Actinoplanes teichomyceticus ATCC 31121: one gene and its partner. The protein of the gene in region 1 interacts with the protein of each later gene in a pairwise test. Links are inferred from orthologs where the notes say so. Each region holds a gene or a part of one and is shown on either strand. Other genes may lie near its edges.

The links.
Region 2: the proteins of ACTEI_RS32160 (region 1) and ACTEI_RS11970 interact in binary tests that used the Bacillus subtilis proteins (3 or more experiments, as listed by UniProt). The link is inferred for Actinoplanes teichomyceticus ATCC 31121 from one-to-one orthologs.

What each region holds. Positions count from the first base shown.
Region 1 is NZ_CP023865.1:7,332,468-7,343,430, forward strand. What follows is about bases 3,817-7,565. They hold ACTEI_RS32160 (efflux RND transporter permease subunit), read right to left. Parts: upstream 7,239-7,565; coding sequence 4,017-7,238; downstream 3,817-4,016. Other genes in these bases: ACTEI_RS32155 (MFS transporter), read right to left, coding at 3,817-3,928; ACTEI_RS32165 (MarR family winged helix-turn-helix transcriptional regulator), read left to right, coding at 7,295-7,565. Outside these bases: transcription termination factor Rho, read right to left, coding at 1-1,409; thrB (homoserine kinase), read right to left, coding at 1,707-2,651; more of ACTEI_RS32155, read right to left, coding at 2,705-3,816; more of ACTEI_RS32165, read left to right, coding at 7,566-7,840; thrC (threonine synthase), read right to left, coding at 7,826-8,875; ACTEI_RS32175 (VOC family protein), read right to left, coding at 8,953-9,321; ACTEI_RS32180 (homoserine dehydrogenase), read right to left, coding at 9,321-10,652; lysA (diaminopimelate decarboxylase), read right to left, coding at 10,649-10,963. UniProt on the Bacillus subtilis protein: Required for self-resistance to surfactin, an antimicrobial lipopeptide surfactant produced by B.subtilis. Also required for swarming motility.
Region 2 is NZ_CP023865.1:2,658,495-2,674,850, forward strand. The notes cover bases 5,749-8,684. They hold ACTEI_RS11970 (MMPL family transporter), read right to left. Parts: upstream 8,254-8,684; coding sequence 6,244-8,253; downstream 5,749-6,243. Other genes in these bases: ACTEI_RS11965 (LLM class flavin-dependent oxidoreductase), read left to right, coding at 5,749-6,137; ACTEI_RS11975 (MarR family winged helix-turn-helix transcriptional regulator), read left to right, coding at 8,327-8,684. In the rest of the region: ACTEI_RS11945 (putative bifunctional diguanylate cyclase/phosphodiesterase), read right to left, coding at 1-1,545; ACTEI_RS11950 (glycoside hydrolase family 13 protein), read right to left, coding at 1,707-3,386; ACTEI_RS11955 (LacI family DNA-binding transcriptional regulator), read right to left, coding at 3,468-4,526; ACTEI_RS11960 (CsbD family protein), read left to right, coding at 4,694-4,867; more of ACTEI_RS11965, read left to right, coding at 4,989-5,748; more of ACTEI_RS11975, read left to right, coding at 8,685-8,830; ACTEI_RS11980 (tetratricopeptide repeat protein), read left to right, coding at 8,894-9,745; ACTEI_RS11985 (MarR family winged helix-turn-helix transcriptional regulator), read right to left, coding at 9,820-10,227; ACTEI_RS11990 (ABC transporter ATP-binding protein), read left to right, coding at 10,391-12,136; ACTEI_RS11995 (hypothetical protein), read right to left, coding at 12,469-12,738; ACTEI_RS12000 (class I SAM-dependent methyltransferase), read right to left, coding at 12,861-13,613; ACTEI_RS12005 (citrate synthase 2), read right to left, coding at 13,610-14,719; ACTEI_RS12010 (citrate synthase), read left to right, coding at 14,788-16,095; ACTEI_RS12015 (nitroreductase family protein), read right to left, coding at 16,127-16,356.

The DNA of each region.
Region 1 (10,963 bases):
AGGGCCTGCAGCACCATCGTCTTACCGGCCTTCGGCGGGGAGACGATCAGCGCGCGCTGGCCCTTGCCGATCGGCATGACCAGGTCGATGACCCGGGTGGTGAGGATGTGCGGCTCGGTCTCCAGCCGCAGGCGCTCCTGCGGGTAGAGCGGGGTGAGCTTGTAGAACTCGGGCCGCCGGCGCGCCTCGTCGGGCTCCATCCCGTTGATGGTGTCCAGGCGGACCAGCGGGTTGTACTTGTCCCGGCGCTGCTCGCCGTCACGCGGGGCGGAGCGCACCGCGCCGGTGACCGCGTCACCGCGGCGCAGGCCGTACTTCTTGACCTGCGACATCGAGACGTAGACGTCGTTCGGGCCGGAGAGGTACCCGGTGGTCCGGACGAACGCGTAGTTGTCCAGCACGTCGAGGATGCCGGCCACCGGGACGAGCACCTCGTCCTCGGCGACGTGCGGCTCCCGGCCCTCGCGGCGGCTGTCCTCACGCTGGTCGCCGTCGCGGTCCCGGCCGCGGCGGCGGTCCCGGAAGCGGCTGCGCCGGCTCCGGCGGCCGCCCTCGCCGTCGTTGTCCTCGTCGTCGTGTCCCTGGTCGGCCCGGGGGCCCCGGTCGCCGCGGTCCCGGTCGCCGCGCTCGGCACGCTCACCGCGCTCGGCACGCTCACCGCGCTCGGCACGCTCACCGCGCTCGGCACGCTCACCGCGCTCGGCACGCTCACCGCGCTCGGCACGCTCACCGCGCTCGGCACGCTCACCGCGCTCGGCACGCTCACCGCGCTCGGCACGCTCACCGCGCTCGGCACGCTCACCGCGCTCGGCACGCTCGCCGTCACGGTTGCGCTGCCGGTCGCGGGTGCGCTCGCCCCGCTCGGGACGGTCGCCCCGCTCGGCACGCTCGGTGCTGTCGGCGGGCGCGGTCTCGGTCCCGGCGGCGGGCGCGGCCTCGACCGGCGCGGCCTCGCGGGCGGCCGGCTCACGGGGAGCCGACTCGCGGGTGGCCCGCTCGCGGCTGCGCCGGGATGGGCGCTCCGCGGCCGGAGCGGCCTCGGCGGCCGGCTGCGCGGCCGGGGTGGTCTCGGCCGGGGCGGCTGCGGTTTGCGGCGTCTCGGCCGGAGCCGGAGCGGCCTGCGCCGGGGCCGGCTGCGCCGGGGCGACAGCCGCGGCCCGCGGCCGCGGGGCCGGCTCGGTGGCGGCCGCGCCGCCGCTCTGCCGCTCGGTGATCGCGGTGATCAGCTCACCCTTGCGCATCCGGGCGGTGCCGGAGATGCCGAGGGAGGCGGCGAGGCTCTGCAACTCGGGCAGCAGCATCGCGGACAGCCCGGTGCCGCCGCGGCGGCGCTTCGTGGCGGTCGCGGTGGTGCCGGCGCCGTCAGCGACGTCAGAAACACCCGACGTCACGTCGGTGGTGTCGCTCAATGGATTCCTTCCGTCGGAAAAACCCGAGTCCGCCCGGAACTGCAGCCTGGGCCGGGTGGCCTCGGAACCCGCTTCGCAGCAGCGGCGCGGGAGATTCGTGCAGCACGGCAGCTCGACGGTTTCCCTGCCCGTCATACCTTGACGGGTAGGTCTCGGCGAGTGCAGCGACCTATGGACTGCTGCCCGGCGTATGCCTTGATGAGAATTGAGACGGACCAGGAGTGGCCCAGAAATCTCGGGGGTGCGCCGAACCGCAGAGATCGCTTGCTTCGCGGCTGTGCTAGGTCTAGAGCGTAATCAACTCTTGCGACCTGCGGCAACAGGACCCCGCTCGGCGTGTTCCACCATACCCCCTTTCACAACCGCACCGGCGCCGTCCACGCCCAGCACTTCGCTGTGCCAGTGCGCGCCCGGGTGGAAATCGCCCGGGACCTCGGTCAATGCCAACACGGTCGGCCCCGCGCCGCTCACCACGGCGGCCACGCCCACCGACCGCAGGGCCGCCACCAGCGACGCCGTGCCCGGCATCCCGGCGGCCCGGTAACCCTGGTGCAGCCGGTCCTCGGTGGCCGCGAACAGCAGGGCCGGATCGCTGGTCAGCGCATGGCTGAGCAGCGCGGCCCGGCCGGCGTTGAACGCGGCGTCGGCGTGCGGGACCTCGGACGGCAGCGCGGCGCGCGCGGTCGCCGTATACCCGCGCTCGGCCGGGATGAAAACCGTCGGGCGCACCCCCTCGGCCGGCGCCAGCCGTACCGCCCGCGCGCCGGAGCCCTCGGTCCACGCCACGGTGAACCCGCCGAGCAGGCACGGTGCGACGTTGTCCGGATGCCCCTCGATATCCGCCGCGATGCGCAGCGCGGCCGCGTCGTCGATCAGCTCCCGGCCGCCCTCGACCAGGCCGCGCGCCAGCTGCACGCCGCCGACGATGGCGGCCGAGGAGCTGCCCAGGCCGCGCGCCTGCGGGATCCGGTTGACGCAGCGCACGGCCAGGCCGGGCGGGCGCTCACCGAGCTCGTCGAAGGTGGCCAGCATGGCCCGCACCACCAGGTGCTCGGCGTCGGTGGGCAGCTCACCGGCGCCCTGGCCGCTGATCTCGACGGTGCAGCCGGTGGCGGTCACCCGGGCGGTCAGGTCGTCGTACAGGGTCAGCGCGAGGCCCAGCGCGTCGAAGCCCGGGCCCAGGTTCGCGCTGGTCGCCGGGGTGCTGACGGATACCGGATCGGTGACGAAGGTCAGGCCCATCGCCACATGCTAGGGCTTGATCATCTCAGGGTGACCGCCGCGCCCCGGGAATCTCATCCCCGCTGTGGCGCGGCGCCGGCCAGCCGCCGGGTGGCCAGCCGCCAGCCGACCGCGTAGACCACCGTGATCAGGCCGCAGACGGCCAGCACGGTGCGCTGGTCCACGTGGTCGACGACCGCGCTGGCGCCGAGCTGGCTGATCGCGATGGCCAGCGTGGCCAGCATCATGTCGGTGGCGAAGACCCGCCCGCGCAGCCGGTCCGGCACCTCGGCCTGCAGGGCGAAGTTGGAGAGCACCCAGTTGCTGCCGCCGGCGAAGTGCGCGACGAAGACCAGCAGCAGCACCAGCGGGAACCACGGGGTGAAGGCGACGCCCAGGTAGCCGAGGCCGTACAGGCTCATCGACAGGGCCAGGCCGGTGAACAGCCAGGACGGGCGGGCCAGCACCGGCCGCATGACGAACGGGCCGACCAGGGCGCCCGCCCCGCGCACCGCGAACAGCAGGCCCGCGCCCAGCTCGCCGACCCCGTGCGTGGCCGCGATCAGCGGGAACACGGTCAGCACCCCGTTGCCCAGCCCGACCGCCGACTTGACCGTGACCAGCGCCCGGAGCCGGGGCCGGGCGGCGATGTGGCGCAGCGCCTCCAGCAGGGCGTGCCCGGGTCGCGCCCGCTCAGCACCGGCGGCCCGGCCGGCCTGCAACGGGCGGCGCACCAGGGCGGTGAGCAGGCTGGCCAGCGCGAGGCAGGCGGCGGTCACCGAGAAACTGACGTACGGCCCGAACACGCTGCTCACCACCCCGCCGAGCGACGCCCCGAGGACGGTCATGGTGCCCCACGCCGAGCCGGCGATCGCGTTCGCGGCGGGCAGGTCGGCCGGGTCCACCACGTTCGGCAGCGCGGCCGTGCTGGCCGGCTGGTAGAACGCCTTCGCCACGGCCATCGCCCCGATCGCCACCAGGGCCAGCGGCGCGGTGGCCGCCGAGCGGACCGCGAACAGCAGCAGCACCGCGACCAGTGACGCCAGGTTCGCCGCGATCAGGATCCGCCGCCGGTCCAGGCGGTCGGCGACGGTTCCGGTGTACGGCAGCAGCAGCGCGTTGATCCCGGTGTCCACGGCCAGCACCAGGCCACCCCAGAAGCCGTGCCCGGTGAGCTCGGGCAGCAGCACCAGCAACGGCACCATGACGAACCAGTCCGCCCCGAAGACCACGAGCTCAGCGGCGAACAGGCGGCGGAAGTCACGATTACGGGTAAGGACCGAGAGCGTTGGTGGCACGTACCGGAATGTAGCCGTACCGGGAGAAACGCCGATGCCCGGCCGGGAGGGCCGGGCATCGGGTTCGGTGTTGCTCGCGGGTCGGCGCCTACTTCTCCGGCTCAGCCGGCCGGTTCGGCATCTTGAACACCTCGAACTGGTCGGTGTAGCCGCGCAGCGCGCCGCTGGCGGCCGGCTGCGCGCCGTCGGGCGTGGCGCCCGATTCGGCGTCGGCCGGCTGCCGGGCGGCCGGAGCGCCGCCCTTGCGGATCCGCTTGGCCTCGCGCTTGGCGCGCCGCCTCTCCTTCCGGTTCTCGACCATGGTGTAGAGCGCGGGCACCAGCACCAGGGTCAGCAGCGTGGAGCTGACCAGACCGCCGATCACCACGATGGCCAACGGCTGGGAGATGAAGCCCCCCTCGCCGGTCAGGCCCAGCGCCATCGGGATGAGCGCGAAGATGGTCGCGATGGCGGTCATCAGGATCGGCCGCAGCCGGTGCCGGCCGCCCTCGATCACCGCCTCCTGCACGCCCATGCCGGCCGCCCGGTAGTGGTTGATCAGGTCCATCAGCACGATCGCGTTGGTGACCACGATGCCGACCAGCATCAGCACACCGATCAGGGCCGGCACGCCGAGCGGGGTGGAGGTGGCCAGCAGCAGGCCGATCGCGCCGGTCGCCGCGAACGGGATGGACACCAGCAGGATGATCGGCTGCACGATGCTGCGGAACGTCGCCACCATGATGACGAAGACGATCGCGATGGCCGCCAGCACGGCCAGGCCGAGCTGCTGGAACGCCTCCTGCTGGTCGGCGCTGACGCCGCCGATCGAGTACGAGGCGCCGGCCGGCAACGCCAGCGCGTCCAGCTTCTTCGTCAGGTCCTGGTTCACCTTGGTGAGGTTGGACCCGGTCACCGTGCCGGTGACCGTGGCGGTGCGGTTGCCGTCCACCCGGGTCACCTGCTCCGGGCCGCTGACCTGCTTGACCTCGGCGACCCGGCTCAGCGGCACGGGGCCCCGGGCGGTGGTCAGCGGCACGTTGCGCAGCGCGGCCGGGTCGGCCGGCGCGGCGCCGAACGAGATGACCACGTCCTGCCCGGCCCCGTCGACGGTGATCTGCCCGGCCGGCGCGGAACGGAACAGGCCGGCCACGGTCTGCCCGATCTGCGCCTCGGTGAGCCCGGCCGCGGCGGCGGCCTTGCGGTTCACCACCACGTCCAGTCGCGGCACGTTGGCGGCCAGCGTGGTGTCCACGTCGGCGACCCCGCCGATCCCGGCCATCGCGGCCCGGACCTGATCGGTCGCGGCGGTCAGCACCTCGGGGTCGGCCGCGGTCACCTCGACGGAGAGCTGGCTGCCACCGAGTCCGGAGCTCTCCTGACCGATCTTGATCTCACCGGCGTCGGTCAGCTTGCCGAACTCGTCGCGCAGCTGGTCGGACACCCGCTCGGCGTCGGCGTCGCCGTCCAGCGCCACGTTGAAGGTCGCGGTGCCGGCGCCGCCGCCCCCGGCGAACGGGTTCGACGCGTTGCCGCCGACGGTCACCTGGTAGGTCGTCACGTCGTCGCGACCGGCGATGATCGCCTCGACCTTCTTGGCCGCGGCGTCGGTGGCCGCCAGGCTGGTGCCGACCGGCAGCTCCTGGGTGACGGTGATGCTGTCCTGGCCGGACTCGTCCAGGAAGTTCGTCTCCAGGCGGGTGGAGAGGGCGAACGTGCCGATCAGCACCACGATGCCGATCAGCACGGTGGTCCAGCGGCGGGTGGTGGCGAACCGGATGACCGGCAGGTATCCGCGCTGCAGCGGGCTGCGCAGCTCCTTCTCCTCGGCGGCCTTGCGGATCGCCACGGTGTCGGCGTCGGCGGCCGGCGGCTTGAGGAACCAGTACGCCAGCACCGGCACCACGGTCAGCGCCACGAACAGCGACGCCAGCAGGGCCACCGTCACGGTGATCGCAAACGACGAGAAGATCTGCCCGACCAGGCCGCCGACCAGCGCGATCGGGGCGAAGACGGCGACCGTGGTGAGCGTGGAGGCGGTGACCGCGCCGGACACCTCGCGGACCGCGGCGAGGATCGCGTGCACCTTCTCCTCGCCGTACTCCAGGTGCCGTTTGATGTTCTCCAGCACCACGATCGAGTCGTCCACCACCCGGCCCACCGCGATCGTCAGCGCGCCCAGGGTGAGCAGGTTCAGCGTGTAGTCGCCGATCCAGAGGGCGATCAGCGCGATCAGCACGGACAGCGGGATGGAGACCGCGGTGACCAGCGTCGAGCGGACGCTGAGCAGGAAGACCAGGATGACCACGACGGCCATGGCCAGGCCGAGCAGGCCCTCGGTGGTCAGGCTCTTGATCGAGCGCTCCACGTACGGCGCCTGGTCGGTGATCACGGTGAGCTGGGCGCCGGAGTCCTTCTCCAGGTCGGCGAGCATGTCGCGGACCTGGTGCGAGATCTCGACCGGGTTGCCGTCCGGCCGGGCGGTGACCATGATGCCGAGGCTGTCCACGCCGTCGGTGCGGGTGTACGCCTCCGCGGCCGGCAGCCGGCTCTCCACCTTGGCGACGTCACCGAGGCGCACCGGCCCGCGCGAGCCGGTCAGGTAGACGTCGCGCAGCTGCTCGACCGTGGTGATCGGGGTGCCCACCTGCACGGTCAGCGCCCTGGTCCCGTCGGTGACCGCGCCGGCCGGGATGGCGACGCCGTTGGCCTGCAGCAGGGTGGTCAGCGAGGCGGGGCTGATCCCGGCCGCGCCGAGCTTGGCCAGGTCCGGCGTGATCACGACCTGCCGGTCGCGGGCGCCGGTGACCTGGGTGTCGCGGACTCCGGTGATGCCGTTCAGCTCCGGGACCACGGTCTGGTTCAGCTTGTTGAGCAGGTCGCTCTCGTCCGTCCCGCCGGAGGCGGCCAGCACGATCGCCGGGATGTCGTCGGTGCCGCCGGCGAAGACCTGCGGGTCGACGTCGTCCGGCAGCTGCGACTGGATCCGGTTGACCGAGGTGGTGACCTGGTTGACCGCGGCCTCGATGTCGGTGCCGTACTCGAACATGACCACCACGCTCGCCACGTTCTCGCGCGAGGTCGAGGTGACCGTGTCGATGCCGTCGACGCCCTTGACGGCGTCCTCGATCGGCTTGGTGACCTGCTCCTCGACCGTCTCCGGCGAGGCGCCGGGCAGCACCGCGCTGACGAACGCGGCGGGCAGCTCGATCGATGGGAACAACTGCTGTTTCAACGACGGGATCGCAAAGAGGCCGAAGCCGCTGATCACGATGGCGATCAAGGCGACCAGACCTCGGTTGGCAAGGCTGAGCCGTGTCAGAGCTGACATGGGCGCTCCCCCGAGATAATTTCGTCCGACACTGATAGTTTGCCTTACGCGAACAAATGGTTTTCGATGGGGCCCCGCTGGTAGCGTCCGTCATCAGATGGATCGGGCACGGCCATCAGTACGGCACGAAGGAGCAGGCGCTGAGCGAGAAGGAACAGCTCATCGCAGAGATCATGGGCGCACAGATCCGGTTGCAGCACCTGTTCGCCGACGACCGGTCGGATCCGCTCTTCTCCTCGCACCTGACGATGTCGCAGCTGAAGATCCTGCTGCTGCTGGCCCGTCACGGGACCCTGGCCGGCGGCGAGCTGGCCCGGATGGTGGGCGTCGGCGCCGCCACGCTGAGCGGCATGATCGACCGGTTGGTGGTGCAGGAGCTCGTCACGCGCACGGAGGATCTGCACGACCGGCGGGTCCGCCGGATCGGCCTCACGAAAGCGGGCACGGAGCTCATCGAGGGCATCATCACCGCGGGCGTGGCGAAACAGCGTGAGCTCCTCAGCCGACTCTCAGCCGAGGAGCTCACGGTGGTGTCTCAGGCGACGGCCATCCTGCTGCGCGAGGCCGCCACGATCGTGGACGAGGCGTCAGGCCAGGTCTAGCGCCTTCGCCGCGATCAGGGCGTCGTTGGCGACCACGGTCGGCGACGGCGCGGTGGAGATGGCCCACTCCGGGTCCTTCAGGCCGTGCCCGGTGACCGTGCAGACCACCGTCGAGCCGGCCGGGATCCGGCCGGCCGCCGCCTGCTGCAGCAGACCGGCCACGCTGGCCGCGCTGCCCAGCTCGACGAAGACGCCGACCTCCCGGGCCAGCAGGCGGTACGCGTTCAGGATGTCCCGGTCGGTGACCGCCGAGATCAGCCCGCCCGAGGAGTCCCGCGCGTCCAGCGCCTTGGTCCAGCTCGCCGGGTTGCCGATCCGGATCGCGGTGGCGATGGTGGACGGCTGCTCGACCACCTTGCCGTCGACGATCGGGGCGGCGCCGGCGGCCTGGAAGCCGTACATCTTCGGCAGCCGGGTGCTGTTGCCGGCCGCGTGATCCTCCTGGTACCCCATCCAGTACGCGGAGATGTTGCCGGCGTTGCCGACCGGCAGGCAGTGGATGTCCGGGGCGTCGCCGAGGGCCTCGACGATCTCGAACGAGGCGGTCTTCTGCCCGTGCAGGCGGAAGATGTTCACCGAGTTCACCAGGGCGACCGGGTAGTCCTGGGACAGCTTCGAGGCCAGCGAGAGGCAGTCGTCGAAGTTACCGTCCACCTGCAGCAGCCGGGCCCCGTGCACCAGGGCCTGGGCCAGCTTGCCCAGCGCGATCTTGCCCTGCGGCACGAGCACCGCGCAGGTGATCCCGGCCCGGGCGGCGTAGGCCGCGGCGGACGCCGAGGTGTTGCCGGTGGACGCGCAGATGATCGCCTTCGCGCCCTCCTCGACCGCCTTGGAGACGGCCATGGTCATGCCCCGGTCCTTGAACGAGCCGGTCGGGTTGGCGCCCTCCACCTTGAGGTAGACGTCCGCCCCGACCCGCTGGGACAGCACCGGGGCCGGCACCAGCGGCGTGTTGCCCTCGTGCAACGTGACCACCGGGGTGGCCTCGGTCACCGGAAGCCGGTCCCGGTACGCCTCGATCAAACCCCGCCACATGGCCGTCACTCCTCACTCAAGCCGGGCAACCGCGCACAGCGTGCCCCAGGCATCCGATTTTTGGGACTGGATGCCCATTATCCAGGACGATGGCAGACGGCCTCGACGTTGTTGCCGTCCGGATCGCGCACGAACGCGCCGTAATAGTGCTCGTGATACTCCGGGTGCAGGCGGGGCTCGTGCAGCACCTCGGCCCCGGCGTCCACCGCGGCCCGGAAGAACGCGTCGACCGCGGCCCGGTCGGACGCCGCGAACGCGATGTGCGACTCGCGGAAGCCGTCGCCCTCGTTCAGCTCACCGATCCAGAAGTCCGGGCGGTCGGCGCCGTACCCCATGGCGACCTGGAAATCCATCACCCGGCGGACACCCAGCGGGGCCAGCACCGCGTCGTAGAAGGCGGCGCTGGCGCCCAGGTCGGCGCATTGGAATCCGACGTGGTCCAGCACTACCCGGCTCCCCCCTCGACCCGCAGCACGCTGGCGATCGAGCGGACGATGTCCAGCCGGGCCAGCGACTCGACGGTGGCCGCCAGCGCGGCGTCCGGGGCGCTGTGGGTGACGATGACCAGCTTGGCGTCGTCCGCCCGGCCGGACTGCCGCACCGTGGCGATGGAGACCTCGTGCTGGGCGAAGACGCCGGCCACGGTGGCCAGCACGCCCGGGCGCTCGGCCACGTCCAGACTGATGTGGTACCGGGTCATCGACTCACCGATCGGGCGGACCCGCAGCTGGGCGTAGTTGCTCTCGCTCGGCGCCCGGGTCCCGGTGAGCTTGTTGCGGGCCGCCGCGACGATGTCGCCGAGCACCGCGCTGGCGGTCGGGCGGCCGCCGGCGCCCCGGCCGTAGAACATCAGCGGGCCGGCCGCCTCGGCCTCGACGAACACCGCGTTGAACGCGTCGCCGACGCCGGCCAGCGGGTGGGTCAGCGGGATCATCGCCGGGTGGACGCGGACCGAGACGGTCTCCGAGCCGTCCGGGCCGGAGCCGCGCTGCGCGATGCACAGCAGCTTGATCGTGCAGCCCATCTCCCGGGCGCTGGCCATGTCCCCGGCGGTCACCCCGGTCATCCCCTCGCGGAACACGTCCGCGGCGGTGACCCGGGTGTGGAACGCCAGCGAGGCGAGGATGGCGGCCTTCGCCGCGGCGTCGAACCCCTCCACGTCGGCGGTCGGGTCGGCCTCGGCGTACCCCAGCTCGGTGGCCTCCTCCAGAGCCTCGTTGAAGCCGGCGCCGGTGGCCGCCATCGAGGACAGGATGAAGTTGGTGGTGCCGTTCACGATGCCGGTCACCGCGGTGACCCGGTCGCCGTGCAGCGACTCGCGCAGCGGGCGCAGCAGCGGGATCGCGCCGGCCACCGCGGCCTCGTAGTACAGGTCCGCCCCGCCCTCGGCCGCCGCGTCGTGCAGGGCGCCGCCGTCCTCGGCCAGCAGCGCCTTGTTCGCGGTGACCACGCTCTTGCCGGCCCGCAGCGCCTCGACCAGCCAGCCCCGGGCCGGCTCGATCCCGCCGACCACCTCGATCACCACGTCCACGTCGTCCCGCTTGATCAGGCTCAGCGCGTCCGAGGTGAACAGGGCCGGATCGACCGGCAGGTCGCCGCGCTCGCGGCCGAGCCGGCGCACCGCGATGCCGGCCAGCTCCAGCGGGGCGCCGATCCGGGCGGTCAGGTCGTCGGCCTGCTCGTGGAGCAACCGGACCACTTCGGCGCCGACGGTGCCGCAGCCCAGCAGGGCGAGGCGGACCGACGGTTTCACAGACAGCGCAGCTGCTGGGCTCATCCAACATCCAATGCAAGCAGGTCGTCCTCGGTCTCGCGCCGCACGACGACGCGGGCCGCGCCGTCGCGCACCGCCACCACGGGCGGCCGAGGAACGTGGTTGTAGTTGCTGGCCATGCTCCGGCAATACGCGCCGGTGCCCGGCACGGCGACAAGATCTCCGGGCTGCACGTCGGCGGGCAGGAATTCATCCTTCACGACGATGTCCCCGGACTCACAATGTTTTCCCACAACGCGGGCGAGCATCGGCTCCGCCTCCGAGCGCCGGTTCGCCAGTGTGGCGGAGTACGACGCGTCGTAGAGGGCGGTCCG
Region 2 (16,356 bases), 4.7 Mb from region 1 along the record:
GATCGGCTGGTAGACCAGCCGGAACTCGCCCATCTCCAGGCCTCGGCGCAGCGCGGCGGCCAGGTCGGCGTCGTGCTGCGCGGTGCTGTCCAGTTCCCTGGTGTGCTCCTGGTGCCGGTTGGCCCCGGCCCGCTTGGCGGCCTTGAGCGCCAGCTCGGCGCGGCGCAGCAGATCGGGCACCGCCTCGTCACGGCCGGCGGCCACCCCGGCGGTCACGGTGACCAGCAGGTCGTGCCCGTCCACCCGCAGCGGCAGCCGGAACGCCCGGACCAGCCGCTCGCCCAGCTGCTCCTGCTCCCCGGGCACCAGCACGCCGAACTCGTCGCCGAGCAGCCGGGCGACGAGCGCGTCCGGCCCGAAGGTCTCGGCGATCCGGGCGGCGGCGGCCCGCAGCAGCGCGTCGCCCCGTTCGTCACCGAGCCGGTCGTTGAGGGTGCCGAAGCCGTCCAGGTCGCAGACCGCGACGGTGGCCGGGTCGGTGCGCCGCTGCAGGCTGGCGGCGAACAGCCGCCGGTTCGGGCATCCGGTCAGGTCGTCGTGGTTGGCCTGCTCCTCCAGCCGGTCCAGCAGCACCGTGTTGTCCGAGAGCGCGGCCAGCTGCCGGATCACCACCAGGGTGATCAGCACGACCGAGCCGCCGACCAGCCGGGGTGGCAGGTAGCCGAGCCGCAGCGTGACGCCGACCAGCAGGACGGCGATGACCAGGATCGCCGCGTAGGGCACCACGCTGATGCCCCGCCAGCGCCGGCTGCGCCGTACGCCCACCGGCCGGGCCGGGCGCTCCTGCACACGGATCTGGGCACGCGTGGCCAGAGCGAACAGCACGCCCAGCGGCGCCATCGCCATCGCGGTGACGCTCAGATGCGGCCACGGCGTGGTCCACGGGTAGACGACCCAGGTGGCCGGGGCCAGCAGGCCGATCGGGGCGAGGTACCACAGCGCCGGGCCGTGCACCGGGCCGGAGCCGGTCACCCCGACCCGGACCACCGCGACGGTGGCGGCGCACGCGGTGATCAGCACGATCAGCAGCAGCTCGGTGGCGAGTGTGCCGGACGCCGCGGGCATCGGCATGGTGAGCAGGAAGTGTGAGGTGACCAGCGAGGCGGCCACCCCGACCACGGCCACGTCCAGGAAGTTGGCCAGGCTGGTCCGCCAGGTGCGCGGCTGGCGCGGCAGGCACAGCATGGCGTACACGGTGCCGACCACCGCGCCCAGGTAGCAGGTGGCGGCGAACGCGCCCATCGAGGTCCGGTGCCCGGCGATGGCGGTGTGCAGGCTGTGGTCGAGGGTTCCGGCGGTGAGCACGCCGGCGGCGACCGCCAGCCGGTGCCAGAAGGCACGCGCGGCGCCGTGGCCGGCCCGGGCGGCGACCAGGCAGGCGTACGCCGCGGTGGCGGCCGACGCGACGCCGGTCGGCCAGAGCAGCCAGGCCGGCGCGTCACCGAGGGCGCCGCCGATCCCCAGCAGCACGGTCAGCGCCGCCCAGACCACCGCCAGGAGCACGATCCGCCCGGCCGTCCGGGCCGGTCCGTCCACTCGCCGCATGCTCCACCGTCGATTCCCCGCGTCGCGGTTCAGGTGACGTGCCTGATCGGCCGCGGGACCGGTGATCTGAGGGAAAGACAGAGGTGCGGGCGTGACCCGTGGACACGTGTCACGCCCGCACCTCCCGCCCACCCGCACCGTCCGCGGGTGGCCGGGGCCGATCAGCCGGGGATGGACCACCAGGCCGTGGTGTCCGGCGGCAGCACCACCTCGTCCGGGCCGCCCTCCAGCGGGCCGCTGGCCAGCAGCAGCTCGCCGGGCCGGTCGAGGCTCACCGGCCGGTCGCTCATGTTGACCGTGCAGCGGAACACCGGCGCCCCCTCGACCGCGCGCTCGAACGCCAGCACCCCGGCCGGCGCGGGCACCCAGCGCAGGTTGTCGGTCGGCCGCAGCGCCGGGTTGGCGCGGCGCTGCGCCAGCGCCGCGCGGTACAGCTCCAGCGTCGAGTCCGGCACGCCGGCCTGCGCGGCCACGCTCAGCCGGGCCCACGACTCCGGCTGCGGCAGCCAGCTGGCGCCGCCCTCCGGGCCGAAGCCGTACGGGGCCCGCTCACCGCTCCACGGGATCGGCACCCGGCAGCCGTCGCGGTACCCGTCCTGGCCGGCGGCCCGGTGGAACGCCGGGTCCTGGCGCACCTCCGGCGGCAGGTCGAGCACCTCCGGCAGACCGAGCTCCTCCCCCTGGTAAAGGTACGCCGAGCCGGGCAGCGCCAGCATCAGCGCGCTGGCCGCACGGGCCCGCCGCAGGCCGGCGACCGGGTCGACCGCGACCGCCTTGCGCCCGGCCACCTCGCCCTCGGCGGTCTGCATCAGCCGGGTGGTGTGCCGGACCACGTCGTGGTTGGACAGCGTCCAGGTGGTCGGCGCCCCGACCGCGCTCATCGCGGCGAGCGACTCATCGATGATCTGGCGCTGCTCGTGCACGTTCCACGCGGTGCCCAGGTAGCTGAAGTTGAACGCCTGGTGCAGCTCGTCGTCGCGGACGTAGTGCGCCACCCGGGACAGCGTGGGCGCCCACGCCTCGGCGACCGCGATCCGCTCGCCCGGGTACTCGTCGAGGATCCGCCGCCACGACCGGTAGATCTCGTGCACGCCGTCGCGGTCGAAGCACGGGCTCTCCCCGACGCCCAGCAGATGCCACTCGGCCCCGCCGCCGACGTCCGGCAGGCCCGGCTCCTTGATCAGGCCGTGCGCCACGTCGATCCGGAAGCCGTCGACGCCCAGGTCGAGCCAGAACCGCAGGATGGTCTTGAACTCGTCGCGGACCGCCGGATGGTCCCAGTTGAAGTCGGGCTGCTCCGGGGCGAACAGGTGCAGGTACCACTCGCCGTCCGGGACCCGCGTCCAGGCCGGGCCGCCGAAGATCGACGGCCAGTCGTTGGGCGGCAGCTCGCCGTGCACACCGCGCCCGGGGCGGAAGTGGTAGCGCTCACGAAACAGCGAGCCGGGACCCTCGGCGAGCGCCCGCTGGAACCATTCGTGCTGGTCGGAGGAGTGATTGGGGACCAGGTCGACGATCACCCGCAGACCGAGCGCGTGCGCGCCGGTGATCAGTTCGGCGGCGTCGGCGACGGTGCCGAAGATGGGGTCGACCCGCCGGTAGTCGGAGACGTCGTAACCCGCGTCGGCCTGTGGCGACGCGTAGAACGGGGACAGCCAGACCGCGTCCACGCCCAGGTCCTTGAGGTACGGCAGGCGGCTGCTGATGCCGGGCAGGTCGCCGATGCCGTCGCCGTTGGAGTCGGCGAAGCTGCGCGGGTAGATCTGGTAGATGACCGCGTTGCGCCACCAGGATGCCGGCGGCGCCTCGACGGTGGGCGGTGCGACCAGTTGATCAGTCATGGCGAGGAACGGTAGCAGGCAACTAACACGTGTTACATAGGTCGCGCGTGCTTTCTTTCTGCAAGTTCTTGCAGACGGTGCTTATGCCGGTTTTGCGGCCGACTCCCGGACGATCAGCGACGTGCCGAGCAGCTGATGCGGGTGCTGGTCCTCGCCCCGGATCGCGGAGATCAGGAAATCGGCGGCGATCCGCCCCTTGGCCACGATCGGCTGCCGCACGGTGGTCAGCCGCGGCCGGAACCAGGCCGACTCGGCCAGATCGTCGAAACCGGTCACCGACACCTCGCCCGGCACGTCCACGCCGAGCTCCTGCAACGCGTCCACGGCCCCGAAGGCGAGCACGTCGGACAGCGCCAGGATCGCGGTCGGCCGTGCCGCGGCGCTCATCAGCTCCCGGGTGGCCCGGTATCCGTCGGTACGCGTCACCGGCACCTCGGCCAGCCGTACGTCCGACATGGTCAATCCGGCCTCGGCGAGCGCGTCGCCGATCCCGGCCAGCCGCCGGGCCAGCGGCCCCCGGTAGCCGCGCGCCGGCACCCCCGGCCCCGGGTCGATGGAGAGCACCGCGAGCCGCCGGTGCCCCAGCTCCAGCAGGTAGCGGGCCACCTCCCGGGCCCCGCCGCGGTCGTCGACCTCGACGCTGGGCGCGCCCTCGTGCCGGTCGGAGTCGATCAGCACGAACGGGATCCCGCGCCGGTCCAGCTCGGCCACCTCGCCGCGGTCGATCTCCAGACCGCAGACGACGAACCCGTCCACCGCCGCGTACGGGATCGCCTTGAGCACCGAGTCCTGCAGCGGCGGGGTCAGCAGCAGCGTGTACCCCTCCTGGTCGCACACCTGCCCGGCGCCCATCAGGAACCGCGAGTAGTACGGGTTCTCCAGGATCTGCGCCAGCCGCTGCGGCAGCAGCACCCCGATCGAGTTGGTGGTACCGGCCTGCAGCATCCGCCCCAGCGTGTTCGGCGTGTAGCCGAGCTCCTCGGCGGCCGCCAGGATCCGCTCCCGGGTCGCCGACGAGATCCGCTGCGGGTTGTTGAACGCGAATGACACGGCCGACCGGGAGACCCCCGCCGCCGCGGCGACGTCGCTGGAGGTGGGCTTGCCCGCCCTCGCCGCGCTGCTGGCCTTCCTAGACGGCATCCACGCTCCCCGGGGTCGGCGCCCACCATAACGCAGTGGCCCGGCGCCGCCGGTGACCCCGCCGTCCCGGCCGGCCCGAGTCGGCACGAGAGGCCGGCATGGGTTCGCGGCGGCGGGGTATTCCGACGGTCGTAGGCAACGCGGACTCGAGCCCCCGGAGGCGCACGATGGCTTTTGATGACAAGGTCGACAACAAGGCCGAGGAGATGGGCGGCAAGGTCAAGGAGGGCGTCGGCCGGGCGACCGACGACGAACGTCTCGAGGCCGAGGGCCGGGCGGACCAGACCAGCGCCAACCTCAAGCAGGCCGGCGAGAAGATCAAGGACGTCTTCAAGTCTTGACGGGGTGCGGGGAATCGGGCCGGGGCGAGCGCCCCGGCCCGATTCGTGTCCGGCGGGCCCGGCGCCGATCTCGCCGAGCCCTCCTATTCAGCCGATGGGATTTGTGGGTAGGCTCCCGGCCATGGACTTCCACTGGTTCCTCCCCACCAACGGCGACAGCCGGGACATCGTGGGCGGCGGCCACGGCACGCCGGTCGGCTCGGCCGGCGGGGTGCGCCCGCTGACCATCGGCTACCTCGGCCAGATCGCGCGCGGCGCCGAGCAGCTCGGCTTCGTCGGCGCGCTCACCCCGACCGGCGCCTGGTGCGAGGACGCCTGGCTGACCACCGCCATGCTCACCGAGGTCACCGAGCGGCTGAAGTTCCTGGTCGCGTTCCGGCCCGGGCTGATCGCGCCGACCCTGGCGGCGCAGATGGCCTCGACGTTCCAGCGGCTCTCCGGCGGGCGGCTGCTGCTCAACGTGGTCACCGGTGGCGAGTCCAGCGAGCAGCGGCAGTTCGGCGACTTCCTGGACAAGGACGCCCGCTACGCGCGCACCGCGGAGTTCCTCGGCATCGTCCGCCCGCTGCTGCGCGGCGCGACCGTGACGTACCAGGGCGCGCACCTGCGGGTGGAGAACGCTCACCTGGCCCGGGTGCCGCGGACGCCGCCGGCGATCTACTTCGGCGGCTCGTCGAAGGCCGCCGGCCCGGTCGCCGCCGAGCACGCCGACGTCTACCTGACCTGGGGTGAGCCGCCCGCCCAGGTGGCCGAGAAGCTGGCCTGGATCCGCACCCTGAAACCGGACATGCGCTTCGGCATCCGGCTGCACGTGATCACCCGGGACACCGCGGAGGCGGCCTGGGCGGAGGCGGCCCGGCTGTTGCGCAACGTCTCCGAGCGGGACATCGCCACGGTGCAGGCCGGGCTGCGGCGCAGCGAGTCGGAGGGCCAGCGGCGGATGCTCGACCTGCACGGCGGCAGCCGCGACGGCCTGGTCGTCTCGCCCAACCTGTGGGCCGGGATCGGGCTGGTCCGCGGCGGCGCCGGCACCGCCCTGGTCGGTAGCCACACCGAGGTCGCCGACCGGATCGCGGAGTACGCCGCGCTCGGCATCGAGGAGTTCATCCTGTCCGGGTACCCGCACCTGGAGGAGGCGTACTGGTTCGGCGAGGGGGTGCTGCCCGAGCTGCGCCGCCGCGGCCTGTGGCGGCACCCGGCGGGGGAGGAGGGCACCGCCGCGGCGGCCATCCCGTTCGCCGGCGTCCCGGTGCCGGCCGCGGGCTCCTGAACCGGCGCGCGCGCCGGGCCGCCACGACCGCCCGGCGCGCCGCTCGGCCGCGGCCGGCGGACGTGTCGCTCGGTCCCGCCCGCGGGGCGCCCGGCGCGCTCCGCCGTCATCGCCCGGCGCGTGTCCGGCGCGCCGCTCGGCCGCGGCCGGCGGGCCGCGGGAGCTCGGCGCTCGGCCGCGGCCGGCCGGGCCACCAGAACCGGTCGCCGAGGAGGGTGGCCAGGGCCGGGACCAGCACCGTACGCACGAGCAGGGTGTCCAGCAGCACCCCGATCATCACGATCACGCCGATCTGGGTCAGCGTGATCACCGGCAGCACGCCGAGCACCGCGAACACCGCCGCCAGCAGGATGCCGGCGCTCGTGATCACCGCGCCGGTGACCGCGACCGCGTGCACCATGCCGTCCCGCGTGCCGCGCCGGCCGGCCTCCTCGCGGGCCCGGGTGACCAGGAAGATGTTGTAGTCCACCCCGAGCGCCACCAGGAACAGGAACGAGAACAGCGGCACCTGGTTGTCCAGCGCGTGGTCGAACAGCAGCGACCCGGCGCCCAGCGCGGCCAGGAAGCTGAGGATCACCGTGGCGATCAGCAGCGCCGGGGCGACCAGCGCGCGCAGCAGGACCACCAGCACGAGCAGCACCACCAGCAGGATCACCGGGACGATCACCCGCAGGTCGCGCCGGGTGGCGTCCCGGGTGTCCAGACTGGTCGCCACGCTGCCGCCGACGAGCGCCCGCCCGGCCAGCTCGGCGCGCAGCGCGCGGATCGTGTCGAAGGCGGCCGGGGTGTCCGGCGCGGCGTCCAGGATCACCTGGATGCTCGCCCGGGTGGCGGTCCGCTCGGCGATCCGGGCCTGGGCCACGCCTGGCGTGCCGGAGACCGTGGCGAGCGCCGACGGCGCCTGCTCCGGGCTGGTCAGCACGATCGTCGGGCTGGCCGCGCCGGCCGGGAAATACCTCGACAGGGTCTCCAGCCCGGCGACCGACTCGGAGCGCACCCGGAACTGCTCGCTCTGCGACAGTCCGAGCCGGGTGCCGAGGCCGCCGGCGCAGAGCAGGCCCAGCACGATCACCGACGCCAGGGTCACCGCGACCGGCCTGGCGGCCACCGCGCGCCCGATCCGGGCCCACAACCCCCGCTCCGCCTCGACGCCGCCCTGCCCGGGCCGGGGCACGAACGGCCAGAACAGCCCGCGGCCGCAGACCACGAGCGCGGCCGGCAGCACCAGCAGCGCGAACACCGCGGCGATCGCGATGCCGGCGGCGGCCGTGACGCCCAGCGAGACGTTGCTGCGCAGGCTGGCCAGCAGCAGGGTGAGCAGGCTCAGGACGACCGTGCCGGCGCTGGCCGCGATGGCCGGGCCGGCGCCGCGCAGCGCCTGCCGCATCGCGGTGAACCGGTCCTCGTGCCGGTGCAGCTCCTCGCGGTAGCGCGAGATCAGCAGCAGCGCGTAGTCGGTGCCGGCGCCGAACACCAGCACGGTCACGATGCCGGTGGTGGAACCGCTCACCGGCAGGTCGGTGTGCCGCGAGAGCAGCGCGACGAGGCTGGTGGTCACCCGGTCGGCGAGTCCCACGACGGCCAGCGGGACCAGCCAGAGCAGCGGGCTGCGGTAGGTGACCAGCAGCAGCACCGCGACCACCGCCACGGTGACGATCAGCAGCCGGGTGTTCGCCCCGGTGAAGCTGTCGGCCAGGTCGGCGGTGAACCCGGCGGCACCGGTCACCTCCGCGGTGACTCCGGCCGGCAGCCCGGCCCCGGCCCGGGTCCGCAGGTCGGCGACCGCGGCGATGGTCTCGTCGGACGACACGCCGGCCGGCAGCGGCACCGACACGATCGCGGCGCGGCGGTCCGGGCTGACGATCGGCGTGCCGAGCCGCCCGGCCGGGGCCAGGTCGGCGTCGGTCAGCGGCTGACCCCCCTTGGCGACCACGATCAGGGCGGCGCTGGTGCGGCCGGACGGCAGCTGTTTCTGCAGCTGGGCCACGCGGGTGGACTCGGCCGACGACGGCAGCGAGGCGTTCGGGTCGTTGGTGACCCTGGTCGATCCCGCCAGGCCGATCACCAGGCCGCCGAGCACCAGGGCCAGCAGCAGGGACGCCCATGCCCGTCTCATGAATCCTCCAAGGCTAAGAATCTCGATCATCGAGATTCTCCACCGCCGGTGGGCGATCTGCAACACTGGCGGGGTGAAGGAAACCGAAGCCTCCGCCGGCGAAGCGGTGGAGCGGCAGCGCCTGCGCTCCCGGCTCGTCGACCTGCTGAACGCCTACTCCAGCGAGGCCAACCACATCGGGCACGCCTTCGCCGGCCGCCACCACATGCACGGCACGGACCTGCACGCGCTGCTGGCGGTGATGCACGCCGAGCGGGCCGGTGCGCCGTTGACCCCGGGCCGGCTGGGCGAGGCGATCGGGCTGTCCTCCGGCGCCACCACCGCGCTGATCGATCGGCTGGAACGCGGCGGGCACCTGCGCCGCATCCGGGAGAGCGCCGACCGGCGGGTGGTGCACCTGCGCTACGGCGAGGCCGGGATGCTGCTGGCCAGTGCCTTCTTCACCCCGCTGGCGCCGCGCACGGACGCGGTCATGGAGCGGTTCGACGTGGCGGAGCTGCAGGTGGTCGAGCGGTTCGTGCAGGGGATGGTGGACGCCCTGGTCGGCTACCGCAACGAGCTACGGGGCCGCGACTGACGCAACCGGGCCGCAACGCGCGGTTGCCCCAGATCGGCCGGCGCGTCGCCGATCAACACCGGCGTGCGAACCGAGCCCTTGCTGTCCCAGGCCGACGACCTGCTCGCCCGTGGCCGTGCGGAGAACGCCGCCCACCTGCTCGCGCCGATCGTCGGCCGGCAACCGGAGAACGTGGAGGCCTGGCACCGGCTGGCCCGGGCGCGGCTGGAGATGGGCGATCCGACCGGGGCGCTGCGCTCGGCCCGGGCCGCCTGGCGGCTCGACCCGTCCGGCCCGGAGACGCTCTACTGGCTCAGCCGGACCGCCACCGAGCTCGGGCGGCACCGTGAGGCGATCGACGCCGCGGCCGCCGCCTGCCGCCAGGACCCGGGCAATCCACGGCTGCACGACCGGCTCGCGCAGGCGCAACTGGCGGCCGGCCGGGTCGGCGACGCCCTGACCGGGTTGACCATCGCGATCGAGCTCGCCGGTTACGACGCGGACCTGCACGTCACGCTCGGCCGGGCGCTGTTCGCCGCGGGCCGCCCGCTGAGCGCGCGGGAGGCGATCGGCCGGGCGCTGACCCTGGCGCCCGGGCACCCCGGCGCGCACCGCACGCTGGCCCTGTTCGAGATCGCCATGGCGTCCGTGGTGGATGCGGCGTCGCTGGCCCAGGCGGCCGACGAGTTCGCCCAGTCGATGCGGGTCGGCGCGGACGGTCGCACCGACGAGCGGGCGATCCTGGCCCGGGACGCGCTCGGGCACACCGCCCGGGTCGCCCTGACCTGGTGCCTGATCACCCTGCTCGCACTCGGCGTGCTCAACGCGACGTCGCTGGTCGCGGTGCCGGCCGTGCTCTACCTCACGCTGCTGTGCCTGGGTTCGGTCGCGGCCTGCGGCGCGGTGCTCCTGCGACCGGCGTTGCGGGGTTTCTGACCGTCGCGGTGCTCCTGCGATCGGCGTCGCGGGGGTGAGCGGCGCGGATGCGGCCAGGCGCGCGCCGGGCCGCATCAGGAGGCCAGGCGGCGCAGGATGCGGGCCAGCTCGGCGCGGTCGGCGTCGTCCAGGACGGCGAAGAGGCGCTCGCCCGCGGCGGCCCGGGCGGCCCGGACGCCCTCGCCGGTGGCCCGGCCCGGCCCGGTGAGCGCGACCAGGGTGGCGCGGCGGTCGGCCGGGTCCGGGCGGCGCTCGACCAGACCGCGCCGCTGCAGGTCGTCGACCACCTCGGTGGCCGAGCGCGGGGCGATGCGCAGGTGCTCGGCGAGGGTGCTCAGGCGCATCTCGCCGTGGGTCAGCAGCATGTTGAGGGCGCGGAACTGCGAGGGAGCGATGCCCCAGGGCTCCATCTCCCGCCTGGCGTGCTCCCGGATCCGCCGGCTGACCGCCCAGAACGCCTCCGGCAGCGACTCTTCCTCCACCGGAACAAGGTAGCAGCGATTACCGTTGCTCCCTCATGTTGAGGTAACCTCAGCTTGTCCGGGGGCCCCGCGGCGGGACGCATACCACGGCGCGGTGGCCTCCTTCGTACGAGGAAAGGTCGTGAATTTGGCCGAACATCCCGGCCGGGGCGCGGCACGGACCGTGACCCCCGCGGAGCGGGCGCAGGCCCGAGCCGTCTCGCTGCGCCGCATCGGCGCGCTCTTCATCGGCCACCGGCGGCAACTCGCCTCGGTCGTGGCCATCATCGTGGCGTCATCCGCGCTCGGCATGGCGTCGCCGTTCCTGCTCCGCGAGGTCATCGACGTCGCCCTGCCGCAGCGCGACCTGCGCCTGCTCGTCCAGCTGGTGCTGGGCATGGTGGTGGTCGCCGCGGTCACCTCGGCGCTCGGCGTGGTGCAGACGTGGATCTCCACCACCGTCGGCCAGCGGGTCATGCACCGGCTGCGCGTCGACGTCTTCCGCCACCTGCAGCGGCAGTCGGTGGGCTTCTTCACCCGCACCCGCACCGGCGAGGTGCAGTCCCGGATCACCAACGACATCGGCGGCATGCAGACCGTGGTCACCTCGACCGCGACCAGCATCGCGGCCAACCTCACCACCGTGGTCGCCACCCTCGTCGCGATGATCGCGCTGACCTGGCAGCTCACCCTGATCTCGCTGCTCGTGCTGCCCCCGGCGATCTACCTGACCCGCCGGGTCGCCCGGATGCGCCAGAAGATCACCGCGCAGCGCCAGCGGGAGCTCGCCGAGCTCAACGTGATCATCGAGGAGGGGCTGTCGATCAACGGCATCCAGCTCAGCAAGACGATGGGCGCCGGCGCCGCGCAGGTCGAGCGGTTCACCCGCTCGTCGAACCGGCTGATCGACCTGGAACTGCGCTCCGAGCTCGCCGGACGCTGGCGGATGGCGGCCATGAGCGTCGTCTTCGCGGTCATCCCGGCGACCATCTACCTCGCCGCCGGACTGCCGTTCGCCGCCGGCGCGATGAGCATCGGCACCCTGGTGGCGTTCACCGCGCTGCAGGGCAACCTGTTCCGGCCGCTGATGAGCCTGCTCGATGTGAGCGTCACGCTGACCAGCTCGCTCGCGCTGTTCGCGCGGATCTTCGAATACCTCGACCTGCCGGTCGAGATCGAGGAGCCGGCCCATCCGGTACGCCTGGCGCGGGTGCGCGGCCACCTGCGTTTCGAGGACGTGACCTTCGCGTACGACGACCGCTCACCCGCCGCGCTCGCCGGCGTCACCCTGGACGTGCCCGCCGGCACCTCGCTCGCCCTGGTCGGTGAGACCGGTTCCGGCAAGAGCACGATCGCCGCCCTGATCGCCCGCCTCCACGACCCCACCGCGGGCCGCGTGACGATCGACGGCGTCGACCTGCGCGACCTGTCCCTCGCCGACCTGTCGGAGATGGTCGGGGTGGTCAGCCAGGAGACGTACCTGCTGCACACCACGATCCGGGAGAACCTGCGCTACGCGAAACCCGACGCGACCGACGAGGAGATCGTCGCGGCCGCCACCGCCGCCCAGATCCACCCGCTGATCGCCGCCCTGCCGGACGGGTACGACACCGTGGTCGGCTCCCGCGGGCACCGCTTCTCCGGCGGCGAGAAGCAGCGCATCGCGATCGCCCGCACCCTGCTGCGCAACCCCCGCATCCTGGTGCTGGACGAGGCGACCAGCGCACTGGACACCGAGACCGAGCGGGCCGTGCAGCAGGCTTTCGACGAGTTGGCCCGTGGCCGCACCACGGTCACCATCGCGCACCGGCTGTCCACGGTCCGGGACGCGGACCAGATCGTGGTGATCGACCACGGCCGGGTCCTGGAGTCCGGCACCCACGAGTCCCTGCTGTCGCACGGCGGCCGGTACGCCGCGCTCGCCGCTTGACACCGGCCTTCCCCGGTACGGCGGGCAGCCCCCGCGCCACCGCCCGCCCCGCCCCGTCCCGCCCCTGCCGGCGCGGCCCGGTCCCCCTGCCGGCGCCGCCCACCCCGCCCCTCGCGGGGCAGCCCGCGCCCGTGCCTGCCCGCGGCCCGGGCATCCCTGCTCCCCGACCGCCCCGGCGTCGGCCCCTGCCCAGCGACATCCGCGCCCGTGCTTGCCCGGCAGGGTGAGGATCGTGTCGAGACGCACCGGCCGGCCTTACGTGCTTCGCCAGGTCGGGGTACCGGGTAGGCTGGCCGCCGGACCGGTACGGCAACGACGGGGCGGCCGCGTGGTCACCCGAGGAAGTCGGACACCAGCTCCACGGTCTCGAACCTGCGCGCGGCGAGGTCCTCCCGGGAGCACACGGAGAACAAGGCGAGGTGTGCGTGGCCCGCGGGCCAGGCTACGGCCGCCGGCAGCGCCGGCCGGCCACCGAAATACCCCATGACCGGGCCGTCGCCGTCGCCGTCCAGGGAGAGACACGGACGCGCGAGGCTTACCCAGTAGTCGATGGCATCCCGCGGCATGCCGTGCCCAAGGGCGATCTCCCGGAATTCCGTCAACGTCTACACAGCGGTCACGATCCTAAATAGATGCCAGCCTTCCCGACCTCGCGCAGAAGTCCGCGACGTCCTACTACTTCGGCGTGCGGCGTGACGATCCCGCTGACCGGACGATTCATGATCTACCGCTTGGCGACGACCGCCCACACCCGGTGCGGCACGGACAGGTCCTCGTCGGCGATCAGGGCGGTCAGCTCGGTGGAGAAACGCTCGACCGCGGCCGGTGGGAGGCTGGCCGCCACGCCGGCGCTCGCCCGGATGCGGCCGACCCAGCCGGCGCGGGTGTACGGCACGTCCACGTCGAACGAGAACGTCTCGATCCCGGTGAAACCGGCCCGGCGCAGGTCGGTCAACCAGCGGGGGTGCAGGCCGGTGCCGCCGGCCAGCGGCCACGCCGGGTTGTGCGCCAGGATCAGCCGCTCGGTGGCCGCGACCACGGTGCCGGGCAGCGGCAGCCAGTCGAAGTGCGCCAGCACGATCCGGCCGCCGCGGCGCAGCAGCCGGCGGGCCTCGGCGGCGGCCTCGTCGGCGCGGAACCAATGCCAGCACTGGCCGGCGGCGACCACGTCGAACGCGGCGCCGGGCAGGCCGGTGCGCTCGGCGGCGGCGACCGCGTAGGTGACGTCGACGCCGGCCGCGCGGTCCAGGCGCCGGGCCTCGTCCAGCAGCGGCTCAGCGAGATCGATTCCGGTCACCGTGGCGCCGCGCAGGGCGAACAGCCGGGCCAGGCTGCCGGTTCCGGTGCCCAGGTCCAGAACGGTCTGCCCGGCGGCGCCGACGCCGTACGCGGCGAGCCGGTCGAGCAGCGCCGGCGGGAAACCGGCCCGGTGCCGGGCGTAGTCCCGCGCGGTACGCCCGAAGTCCACCTGGCTCACGAGGTGCGCCGTACCGCGTCGGCCCAGCCGCGCACCTCGGCCGCCTCCCGGGCGCCCGGGCCGACGTAGTCCGCGGACGGCCGGATGATCTTGCCGAGGCGCTTCTGTTCCAGCACGTGCGCGCTCCAGCCGGCCGTCCGGGCGCAGGTGAACAGCGCCGTGAACAGCTCCGCGGGCACCCCGGCGAAGTCCAGCACCACCGCGGCCCAGAACTCGACGTTGGTTTCCAGCACCCGGTCCGGCTTGCGTTCGCGCAGCTCGGCGAGCGCGGCCAGTTCCAGCTCCCGGGCCACCTCGAAGCGCGGCGCGCCCAGTTCGAACGCCGCCTCCCGCAGGATCCGGGCGCGCGGGTCCTCGGCGCGGTAGACCGCATGGCCGAAACCCATCAGCCGGTGGCCGCCATCCAGGACGCCGCGGACGTACGCCCGCGCGTCCCCGGACCGCTCCACCGCCTCGATCATGCCGAGCACCCGGGCCGGCGCGCCCCCGTGCAGCGGCCCGGAGAGCGCCGCGATCGCCGCCGACAGGCAGGCCGGCACGTCCGCGCCGGTGCTGGCGACGACCCGCGCGGTGAACGTCGAGGCGTTCATGCCGTGCTCGGCGGCGCACACCCAGTAGCGGTCGAGCGCGGCCACGTGCCGCGGGTCCGGCTCGCCCCGCCAGCGGATCATGAAACGCTCGGTGGCGCTGCGACCGGCGTCGACCAGGCGTTGCGGGACCGCGGCCGGGCCCGAGCCGCGGGCGGCCTGAGCGACGTACGACAGGACCGTCGCCGACGTGCGGGCCAGGTCGTCGCGGGCCTGCGCGTCGTCGATGTCGATCAGCTGGCGCAGGCTCCAGTGCGGCGCGAGCAGCGACACCGCCGCCTGCACGTCGGCACGGGCGTCCCCGGAGCGCACCGGGAGCGGGACCGGTCCGGCCGGGGGCAGCGGCCGGGTGAACTCGCCGTCGGCGAGCAGGCCCCAGACGTCGCCGAAGGTGACGTGGCCGGCCAGGGAGCGGATGTCGACACCGCGGTAGCGCAGGGAGCCGCCGTCGCGGTCGGGTTCGGCGATCTCGGTGTCGAACGCGACGACACCGGCGAGTCCAGGGTTGACAGTCAGCATGTCTTCAACATGACGACTGGCGGACGGGCCAGTCAATGTTGACGCAGTCAACATGAGATGATGTGCACATGACGTCGGAACAGCTGCTCACCACGGAACAGGTCGCCCAGCGGCTCGGCGTGAAACCGGCGACGATCTACGCGTACGTCAGTCGTGGCCTGCTGTCGAGCCGCCGCAACGCGGCCGGCAAGGGCAGCATGTTCGCGAAAGCGGACGTGGACACGCTGATCGCGAGCCGACGCCGGGTGACGCCGAACATCCGGACCGGCATCACGCTGATCCGCGACGGCGCGCTGTTCTACCGCGGCCACGACGCCACCGAGCTGGCGCGCACGGCGACCTACGAGGCCGTGGCCAATCTGCTGTGGACCGGTGAGCCGCGGCACGAGCCGTTCCCGTCGAACGCGGACATGGTCGCGCTGGCCAGGCGCATCGGGTCCGCGCTGCCCGGCGCGGCCCGGCTCGCCGACCGGCTGCGGGTCACGGTCGCCGCGGTCGCCGCCGCGGACCCGCTGCGCTTCGACACCTCGCCGGCGGCCGTCCTCACCACCGGCCGCACGCTGATCGCCACGATGGTCGCCGCCCTGCCGGTGGTCCCGCCGACCGTCCCCCCAGCGGGTCCGTCGGCCGCGCCGGGAAGTCCGGGAACCGAGGGGGCGCAGGGATCCGGGGGGACGCAGGGGTCCGGGGGGACGGACGGGTCCGGGGGGACGGACCACTGCGCTCGGGGCGAGCGCTCGGCGGGGGCCGGATCGCTCGCCGGGCTCCTCTGGCCGCGCCTCACCGGCCAGCCGATCTCGGATTCCGGCCGGCGCACCCTGGAAGCCGCCCTGATCCTGCTCGCCGACCACGACATCGCCGCGTCGACGCTGGCCGCCCGGGTCGCCGCCTCCACCCGCGCCCACCCCTATGCGGTGATCAGCGCCGGGCTCGCGGCGCTCGACGGCCCGCTGCACGGCGCCGCCAGCGAACACGTCCACCCGCTGGTGGCCGCGGCGCTCTCCGGCGGCGATCCGATCACGATCATCTCGGAGCGGCTGCGCGCCACCGGTGGCATCCCCGGCTTCGGCCACCCGCTGTATGCCTCCGGGGATCCGCGCGCCGGCGCCCTGTTCGACCTGCTCGGCGATCACCCGGTGCGCGCGGCGGCGACCCGGCTGGCGGACGCCGTGCGTACCCGGTCAGGCATCCTGCCCAACATCGACCTCGCGCTGGCCGCCCTCGCCCTGCGTTACGACATGCCGCCCGACGCGGGCGAGGCGATCTTCGCCGTCGCCCGCACCGCGGGCTGGCTGGCACACGCCCTTGAGGAGTACGCCAACCGCCCGGCCCGCTTCCGCCCCACCGGCCAGTACTCCGGCCGCCAACCCAGCTGAAACGCTGTCCCGGTACGCCGCCCAGCGTGCGCTAGCGCTCCTCGTAACGGTCGAAGAAGACGACCTCCTCCAGCGGGCGGCGCCTGGGCTGCGCCCAGCGGCCCCTGCTCGGGTAGCCGAGCGGGACGATCGCCATGGTCAGCGCGTCGGCGGGAAGGCCGAGAAGGTCGCGTACCTCCTCCTCGTGCCCGATGTGCAGGGTGGTCAGGGTGGAGCCCAGGCCGTACGCCCGGGCGGCCAGCATCAGCTGCTGCACCGCCC